Regions from separate parts of the Providencia stuartii genome, predicted to be linked through region 3. Evidence: riboswitches for the same ligand, from Rfam matches in the RefSeq annotation. Region 3 holds a riboswitch; each other region holds the start of a gene.
What was found. A riboswitch is a leader RNA that binds a small molecule or an ion and turns the genes downstream of it on or off. The one in region 3 is predicted to bind thiamine pyrophosphate.
Positions count from the first base shown of each region.

Region 1 (3,348 bases), 1.2 Mb from region 3:
ATAAACTATCATCTAGATGGAATAATAAGCGTTGGCCTAATGCACGAAGGTCGGCTCCTCTTTCTCGTAGGTAGAGGTCACGTAAACGAGAGAATTGCTCAACATAATCCTCAATAACTGTCTTCACCGCCCACTCAGCGACAAAGCCTTGTTCTATAGCGGAAAACAGCCTATTTTTCAGTTGAGGATCATGCAATAAATGGTTATATAAATCGAAAATTGCCGCACTTTCTTTTTGAGAATGAGCAATAAAGCGTTTACTAATACGTCGACACTCAGATGCTGCATTTTCGATAGCGGTAATGAGACGTTGTTTTTCATCATTTTGGTCTAATGCACTGGCCTCACAAATACTGTCAAATGAAGGCTGTGAACTATCTTGCCAGCCATAAGCCATCACAATCCCTTGAGAAGCAGGAATTGCTTTAATACGGCTCTGCCTGTACTGACCAAACACGCCTTTAGCCTGAGCTTGTGATAAGATAACCGCCAGTTGCATTGACAGTGTCACCATGAATGATTCCTCGGTTTCACTGAAAAAACGCCGCTCGTGCTGCTGAACAACTAAAACACCTAATAGCTGACGACGGTAGACAATAGGCACACCTAAAAAGGCTTTTAGTCGCTCTTCTTTTAATTGGGGAAGGTATTTAAATTCGGGATGTTCGCGGATATCAGCGAGGTTTAGCATTTCAGATTGGCGTCCAACCGCCCCCACTACCCCTTCATCAAATCCAAGGCGAATAGCAACACCGCTAGGTTTTCTCAACCCGCGGGTTGCCATTAAGTAATAGCACTGGCGCGAATGGTCGGCCAAATAAATGGAACAAACATCCGTCTGCATCGCATAACAAGTTTCGTTAACTAAGACTTCTAACGCCTCGGTTAAGCTTGTCGCCATTGCTACTTTTTCAACAATATCACGTAGACGCGTCAACATGATTTTATCTCGCCCCGCGTCTACGGTGAGTAAACGCAGGTCTCTGTGCCGGTTTTTGTTCCTGTAATGACATTACAACGGGTGCAAACTCTTTCATGACGCGGCGATACACTTCCCGTTTAAAAGAGACCACTTGTCTTACAGGGTACCAATAACTGACCCATCGCCAGCCATCAAATTCTGGCGATTTACTGCGCTGAACGTTTATATCTGCTTCATTGCATTGAAGTTGTAGTAAAAACCAACGCTGTTTCTGCCCAATACAAACAGGTTTTGTGTCCCAACGCACCAAACGCTTGGGTAATTTGTAACGCAACCAATTGCGAGTTGAAGCCAATAACCTAACATCTTTTCGTTGTAGGCCAACTTCTTCGTACAGTTCACGGTACATAGCCTGTTCTGGCGATTCCCCTGGGTTTATTCCCCCCTGAGGGAATTGCCATGAATGTTGACCATAACGGCGAGCCCATAAAACTTGCCCTTGCCGATTACAAATTACAATTCCTACATTCGGGCGGTAGCCATCATCATCGATCACCAGACTACCTCAATAACCAAATTTGAAAGATGGCTAATTGTTTCACACATACCCAAACTGGTAAACCTATATCAATAGAGTTTGCAGATATGAGCAAAGACACTACAATAGCCTCTGTCTCAACGGGGTGCCGAAATGGTTATTTAGGCTGAGAATTAACCCGTAGAACCTGATCCGGGCAATGCCGGCGTAGGGATTTGAGCTACCAGCAGCATAATATTGCTAAGGTGCCTTCTCAAATCCTGTGTAGTTTTCTCTCTAACGCAGGAAATAAAATGTTAAAAAATTCACTCTTTCGCTCTTTGTTGGCATTCACAACACTCAGTTTGGCCCATTTTGCATGGGCAGAAAAACCAACATTAACTGTTTATACCTATGATTCTTTTGCTGCCGAGTGGGGGCCTGGGCCACAAATTAAAAAGAATTTTGAAGCACAATGTGGTTGTGAACTCAAACTTGTGTCACTTGGAGATGGTGTAGCCCTCCTCAATCGCTTACGCATGGAAGGGAAAAAAACGAAAGCTGATATTGTATTAGGCCTCGATAATAATCTTATTGTTTCCGCTGAAGAGACGGGTTTATTCGCACCCGCAGATATCAACACCGATACCATGAAATTACCCATAGCGTGGGATAACACCACGTTTATTCCTTATGACTATGGTTATTTTGCTTTTATCTATGACACCAACAAAATCAAAAATCCCCCCAAGAGTATGAGTGAATTATTAGATAGCACACAACCTTGGAAAATTATCTATCAAGATCCACGCACAAGCACACCGGGCCTCGGTTTAATGTTGTGGATTGAAAAACTTTATGGTGATAAGTCAGCAGATGCATGGCAAAAAATGGCTAGCAAAACCCTTACCGTGACAAAAGGTTGGAGCGAATCCTATGGTTTGTTTTTAAAAGGTGAAGGGGATTTTGTCCTTAGCTATACATCATCACCCGGCTATCAGATCCTTAATGATAATAAAGATAACTATGCCGCAGCCCTATTCGATGAAGGGCATTACATGCAAATTGAAGTTGCGGCAAGATTAAAGACGAGTTCTCAACCTGAGTTAGCTAAGCAATTCTTAGCCTTTATGTTAACCCCTGAATTTCAAAATACCTTACCCACCACCAATTGGATGTATCCCGTGATTGATATACCGCTACCTGACGTATACAAGGTTCTTCCTATGCCTAAAAAATCATTACAGTTTAGTGCTCAAGAGGTAGCTAAAGAACGTCAATCATGGATCCGGTTATGGCAATCCGCCGTCAGCCGTTAATTAATTTATCGCTGATTCCGGGGGCGTTAGCCTCCGGTTTATTAGTCACGGTTGCACTATTGGCTTTTGGTGCACTTTGGATTTTTTCGCCCGTCATCTCCGTTAACGACATTTTTAACGACAGCTATTTATGGCATGTCATTGGATTTACTTTTTGGCAAGCTTTTCTCTCTGCCCTATTTTCTGTTCTTCCCGCGATTATACTTGCTAGAGCGCTTTATCGGCGTAGGTTTTTAGGTAGGACTCTGTTATTACGTCTTTGTGCTATGACGCTCGTTTTACCCGTGCTTGTGGCTGTGTTTGGTATTTTATCTATTTACGGAAAAACAGGTTGGCTTGCTCTCGTATTTCAATATGTTGGCCTTGAATATCATTTCACCCCCTATGGCCTTCAAGGCATACTGCTCGCGCATATTTTCTTTAATATGCCACTCGCGACGCGTATGTTGTTGCAATCACTTGAGAGTATATCGATAGAACAACGTCAAATCGCCGCACAACTAGGCCTAAATGAATGGCAACAGTTTCGTCTTTTAGAGTGGCCTTACTTGCGTAGGCAGATGTTGCCTACCGCAGCACTTATTTTTATG
Region 1 covers NZ_CP119546.1:3,559,694-3,563,041, forward strand. The annotation lists gene ptsP (phosphoenolpyruvate--protein phosphotransferase) at 1-940, opposite strand, end outside; gene rppH (RNA pyrophosphohydrolase) at 945-1,478, opposite strand; TPP riboswitch at 1,592-1,692, shown strand; gene thiB (thiamine ABC transporter substrate binding subunit) at 1,754-2,758, shown strand; gene thiP (thiamine/thiamine pyrophosphate ABC transporter permease ThiP) at 2,734-3,348, shown strand, end outside.
Region 1: another riboswitch for thiamine pyrophosphate. It lies ahead of thiB (thiamine ABC transporter substrate binding subunit); the one in region 3 lies ahead of thiC (phosphomethylpyrimidine synthase ThiC).

Region 2 (3,348 bases), 1.6 Mb from region 3:
TACATGGGACGTGCGGGCCTGATCAACTCCGGCGGCGCTTCAGGGCAAAATGATTTAAGTGATTCCGTTCGTACTGCTGTAATCAACAAGCGTGCAGGTGGTATGGGATTAATATTAGGCCGTAAAGCCTTTAAGAAATCGATGAAGGAAGGCGTCGAGTTAATCAATGCCGTGCAAGATGTTTACCTGAATAAAGACATCACCATCGCTTAAGCTTTATCTACCTAACGTCCTCTGATTGCAGGATAAAATTGTTGACAAAGCGGGATAAAAAACCTCTTTTCCCGCTTTATGTTATCAGGAAAAATGATACTCAATTTTCCTAATTGATTTTCAATCAGCATAGCCAATATGCCAGCAAGCACACTCTGTCAATCAGTAACATGGAGCCTTCATAAGAAGGCACTTTTGTGGTTCACCTTACCACCACGCATGAAAATGATGAACAGGTCCGATCCCTTCCCCCACCTCTAAGCTATCCGCATGCTCTAACGCCGCTTGTAAATATGCTTTGGCTTCAGGAATCGTTTGCTGCCAATTAGCAAATCGAGGCCTCAGTGCCGCTAATGCGGCAGACAGAGTGCAGCCTGTACCATGAGTATGACGCGTATTCACTCTTGGTGACGTAAAGCGCCACTCGCCTTCAGGAGTAATCAACCAATCGGGACTTTCACTGTCAGTTAAATGTCCACCTTTCATTAAAACCGCCTGACACCCCATTTCTAGTAATCGATGCCCTTGACTGAGCATTTGGGCTTCTGTTTTCGCGACTTGTTCATCTAACAATGCCGCCGCTTCAGGTAAGTTAGGGGTAATAAGTGAAACCAAAGGCAGAAGCTCACGTCGCATCGCATCAATTGCGTCAGGAAGTAATAATGGATCACCACTTTTAGCGATCATCACCGTATCTAAAACAATATGAGGAATATGATATTGCTTTAAGGCTTGCGCCACGACAGCAATGACTTCTTGGTTGAATAACATGCCGATCTTAGCGCTATCAATACGCACATCACTAAGTACCGATGCGAGCTGCGCAGCAACAAACGTATCAGGTAATTCGTGAACTGATTGCACACCTCGGGTATTTTGCGCTACCAAAGCAGTCATTACACTCGTTCCATAAGCACCGAGTGCCGAAAACGTTTTTAAATCCGCTTGGATCCCAGCGCCACCAGAAGGGTCTGTTCCAGCAATGGTTAACGCATTGATTCTCATGAAATGTCACTCCTAAGCACAGCATAAGGAGTGGTCTATTGGAAGGTTTATCATTGACGCTTCCGACTTCCCTACGCTGGCATTATCCAGATCAGGTAATACGGGTGCTTCTCAGTCTTAAGCGACGCCCCGAGCCAAAAATACTGAATAAGTATCGCATTTTTTCTCGCAACAGACCAGCCTATCAGCCATAGCTTTCCTTACATGGCTGATTATGCAGAGACAATTAAGATAATGCCCAATATTAGGCAAATTCAATTAATGCTGTTATAACTCACCTATGTAAACTAAAATAATTAAAGTGTATAAGCATATTATCAGTCATGATAGTCGAGACTTATTACCCATATTTATCTACTTCAATGCCATCGAAACACGCATTAACCTGAATCGGATTTACAATGAGAGTTAATAAAAAATTGCAGCAAGTTGTAGGAGCATCAGCTTTAATGATGACTTCCATCTGCTTCGCGTCATCCACCAACACAGCTCAAGAGTCTGAGGGACTCTGGGATAAATTTACTCGAAATGTCAGTACTACTTGGGATTCGGATCAATACGACATCTATATTCCTGTTTTAACATGGCATAACCGGTTTACTTACGATAAAGAAAAAACCGACAGTTATAATGAAAATCCTTGGGGATTTGGTCTCGGTAAATATCGCTATGATGAAGATAATGACTGGCATGCCTTATATGCTATGGCGTTCATGGACTCACATAACAAAGTCGAGCCAATCGCAGGTTATGCTTTTCAAAAAATGTGGATCCCAGGCGAACTGGATGGTTTTAAAATGGGGGCAGGTTTCACGCTAAGCGTGACGGCTCGTGATGACTACTACTATATTCCATTGCCTCTACCACTCCCATTAGTTTCTATGGAATATGACCGATTAGCGGTTCAAGCCACTTATATTCCAGGAACTCATAATAACGGCAACGTGTTATTTGCCTGGCTTCGTTGGCAGTGGTAATCCGTATTATTCATTAAATAACAACAAAAGTGGTCAGCAACAGTATTCTGTTACTGGCCATTTTGATTGATGCATTATTTTTGATTCGTTGCTTTCCGATAAGTTAAATACCCAACAACACCACCACCGCCATCTTGCGGGTGATTTATGCCATCCATAACATTGACTGTTTCGAAATCAAAAGGCGAAACGCCTTCTAGGCAAGCAACATTCACGCCATATTGTTCAGGATTTGAGCGCCGTTGATGAAAGGTATAAATGCCACAAACAGAACAGAAGAAATGAGCAGCCTGCTGTGTGTTAAACCGATACTCGGTTAACTTTTGTTTGCCTTCAAGAATTTCAATACCAGATAATGGTGCAGAGACTGCAATTGCCCCTCTCATTCGGCAGTAGGAGCAATTGCATCGTCTTAGGGTATTCAATCCATCGGTGAGTGTTACTTTGAATTTAACGCTGCCACAATGGCATTGGGCAAATCGTGTCTCCATAAAGCCTCCCATCAATGAAATGAATAATTACATTAATTGATGTTGAAGCTAATTAATTAGCTGTCGATGCCTTGTTTTTTTCAGCTTCTTGTTTCTTCGCCCCAGAGAACTGATAACCAATCCATAGCACCGCAATCCATACTGGCATGATCAAGACCGAGATCCTTAGCCCATCCATCATTAAGATAATAATTAAAATCATCGCTAAAAAGGCTAAGCACAGGTAATTGCCGAATGGATACCAAATACTTTTAAACTTCGTTTCAATACCTTGTTTGTTCATTTGCGCTCTAAACTTTAAGTTAGAAACACAAATCATAATCCAGTTAAGAACCAGCGTTGTCACAACCAATGTCATCAGTAAAGCAAATGCTTTACCTTCCATGATAAAGTTGATCACAATTCCGCCAGAAGTTGCAATACCCGATACGATCAGCGCCATGACAGGCACGCCACCTTTATTTACTTTCGCCATAAATTGAGGGGCATTTTGTTGTTGCGCTAAGCCATATAACATACGGCTTGTACAATAAGCTGCACTATTATACACCGAAAGAGCAGCGATCAAGATAATCACGTTTAATGCATTTGCAACCAGCATGTCACCTAATTCATGGAAAATTAAAACAAATGGACTTGTTTCACCATCTAGATTAACCCAT
Region 2 covers NZ_CP119546.1:2,038,901-2,042,248, reverse strand. The annotation lists gene fbaB (class I fructose-bisphosphate aldolase) at 1-213, shown strand, start outside; gene thiD (bifunctional hydroxymethylpyrimidine kinase/phosphomethylpyrimidine kinase) at 421-1,218, opposite strand; TPP riboswitch at 1,270-1,360, opposite strand; gene pagP (lipid IV(A) palmitoyltransferase PagP) at 1,668-2,195, shown strand; gene P2E05_RS08890 (GFA family protein) at 2,270-2,686, opposite strand; gene P2E05_RS08885 (amino acid permease) at 2,739-3,348, opposite strand, start outside.
Region 2: another riboswitch for thiamine pyrophosphate. It lies ahead of thiD (bifunctional hydroxymethylpyrimidine kinase/phosphomethylpyrimidine kinase); the one in region 3 lies ahead of thiC (phosphomethylpyrimidine synthase ThiC).

Region 3 (3,348 bases):
GACAACGTCAGCGGGTAGCCCTTGCACGAGCACTGGTGATGAAACCACAGATTTTACTCTTAGATGAGCCATTATCAGCACTTGATGCACGTATTCGTAAACATCTGCGACAACAGATTCGCCATATTCAACGTGAATTAAAACTCACGACGATTTTTGTGACTCATGATCAAGACGAAGCGATGATCATGTCTGATCGCATCTTTTTAATGAATAAAGGCGCTATTATCCAGAGTGATACCGCTGAAAATATTTATACCCAGCCAGCGAATGAGTTTGTGGCACGTTTTATGGGTCACTATAACCTTGTCGATGCAGATAAAGCGAATGCCTTATTGGGGCTAAATTTACAAGGCACACTCGCTATTCGCCCTGAATCCATCTATGTTAAGGAGACAGGACGCCACTACGGCGATCATATTTCACACCCTGTTGATGCAATCATTCTTGATCATCAACTACTAGGAAACATTATTCGTTACTCAGTCAATACGGCTGCGGGTAACATGACGGTTGATTTGCTTAATCGTTCGTCTGAACGACTCTTTGAACCCGGTACTCGCCTAGAGTTAATGTTTAACAAGAATGAAATTCGTGCATTTAGTTAGCGAATCGTAAAAAGAGGCATAATGCAAAATAAATTAGCCGTTTTTGATTTAGATGAGACCTTAATTCAAGGTGATAGTAGCGTGTTGTGGACACAATACCTGTGGGATCAGCAAATTATCACAGATCCTCGCTTTGTCGAAGCGGATAAACAGATGATGGCACAATACAATGCGGGTACGCTGGATATGGCAACTTACCTGCGTTTTAGCCTACAGGCTTTAGCTGGGATCAGTACCTCACAAATTGATCTCTGGTTAGCCGATTTTGTTGACACTATGGTGGTACCGCGCATCTACCCTGAAGGGATCCGTACTATCGAAAATTATCGACAACACGGCATTCCGATCATAGTGATCTCCGCAACAGTCTCATTTATTGTGAAAAAAATCGCCGAACGTTTAGGCGCTGACGTTGTAATGGGGATCGATATAAAGCAGCAAAATGGCTGCTATACCGATGAAGTCGAAGGTATTGCGACATTTAAAGAAGGTAAAGTCAAACGGCTCCTCCAGTGGATCCGCCACCAGCCAATTACCGATGCCTATATCTATTTTTATACTGATTCCGCTAACGACCTTCCTATGTGTCAATTTGCGGATGAAGTGTTTATTGTTAATGGCGATCAAAAACTACAACGGGCAGCGGAAGAAAATAACTGGCGACAATATACGTGGCAACTTTAACCTTATTTTTAGTTTGAATACGCCATTATTAAAATATTCTTTTCCTTTAAGCCATGTATATGCCATTCCTCGAAACCATGCATATGTCACTTCCTCTAAAGCGCATATAGGAAAGCAAAGATATCCCAAGGAGCATACACACGTATGTGACTTGGGTCGCTGAGCGCAGCCAACACACTTATCGTGTGAAGGATGACAAGGAAAATGCTTGAGAATAACCCAGAGAACACTATACTGGAGTCTCTTGTCGGAGTGCTCAGTGGTGTATACCACGAGCTGAGACCGTTAATTCGGGATCCGCGGAACCTGATCGGGTTAATACCCGCGAAGGGAACAAGAGTAATCATTTAGCGCCCAATTTTGTTTATTTCGCAGCTCATATTGATATTGATGAAAAAACTCACAATATGGCGAAACTAACAGCACAGCAAAATGAAAGCGCAACATCTTACTATTACTCCATCCGAACTCCAGACAAGCAACTTTCTTACGATAAACCAGAACGCTATGCATACCGCATAATCGTTCGTGACAATGTCAGGAAATTGCTATGTCCCAAAATAATATTATCCCTACAACTGACCTTTCACCTAAAGCTGCACCTGCACGAACGCGAAAAGCGCAACGTGATGCTGCTGAAAACTTCATTAACACGGTTTCTGGCGTCTCATTCCCTAATTCCAAACGTATCTATTTAACGGGATCGAGAGAGGATATTCAGGTACCTATGCGAGAAATTCAACTCTCGCCAACACTGATTGGTGGTGATAAAGATAATCCACAATTTGAAGATAATGAAGCGGTGCCCGTTTATGATACGTCGGGTCCTTATGGTGACCCAGACTCGGAACTGAATGTCCATAAAGGATTAAAAAAGATCCGTGAAGGTTGGATCCGCGAACGTAATGATACTGTTCAGGTTGATAACCTCAGCTCTGATTTTACACAACAGCGACTCGCTGATGCGGGGCTAGACCATTTAAGGTTTAATCATCGCCCTCGCCCATTAAAAGCGATCTCTGGCAAGCGTGTCACTCAGTTACACTATGCTCGCCAAGGTATTATTACCCCGGAAATGGAATTTATCGCCATTCGTGAAAATATGGGCCGTGAACGTATTCGTGGTGAGGTATTAAGGCAGCAGCATCCAGGACAAAGTTTTGGGGCGAATCTACCGGAAAACATCACGCCTGAATTCGTTCGTCAAGAAGTCGCAGCGGGTCGTGCCATCATACCCGCCAATATCAATCACCCTGAATCAGAGCCCATGATTATCGGCCGTAACTTCTTAGTGAAGGTGAATGCCAATATCGGTAACTCATCGGTCACTTCATCCATTGAAGAAGAAGTCGAGAAACTGATTTGGTCTACTCGCTGGGGGGCAGATACTGTGATGGATCTGTCTACTGGACGCTATATTCATGAAACTCGCGAATGGATTCTACGGAATAGCCCTGTGCCTATCGGTACTGTTCCTATTTATCAAGCGCTAGAGAAAGTCAATGGTGTCGCCGAAAACCTAACATGGGAAATGTTCCGTGATACGTTATTTGAACAGGCAGAACAAGGCGTCGATTACTTCACCATCCATGCAGGCGTATTATTGCGTTATGTTCCAATGACCGCGAAGCGTTTGACAGGCATTGTCTCTCGCGGTGGCTCGATTATGGCGAAATGGTGCCTCTCTCATCATCAAGAAAATTTCTTGTATGAAAATTTCCGTGAAATTTGCGAAATCTGTGCGGCTTATGATGTTTCTTTATCATTAGGGGATGGTTTACGCCCTGGCTCCATTCAAGATGCAAACGATGCTGCACAATTTGCCGAGTTACACACGCTTGGTGAATTGACAAAAATTGCATGGGAATATGATGTACAGGTGATGATTGAAGGGCCGGGGCATGTGCCAATGCAGATGATCCGTCGTAACATGACTGAAGAGCTTGAGCACTGCCATGAAGCACCATTTTATACATTAGGCCCTTTGACTACCGATATTGCACCGGGCTATGACCATTTCACATCAGGCATTGGAGCCGCCATGATTGGTTGGTTT
Region 3 covers NZ_CP119546.1:395,479-398,826, reverse strand. The annotation lists gene P2E05_RS01730 (ABC transporter ATP-binding protein) at 1-608, shown strand, start outside; gene P2E05_RS01725 (HAD family hydrolase) at 630-1,292, shown strand; TPP riboswitch at 1,531-1,642, shown strand; gene thiC (phosphomethylpyrimidine synthase ThiC) at 1,843-3,348, shown strand, end outside.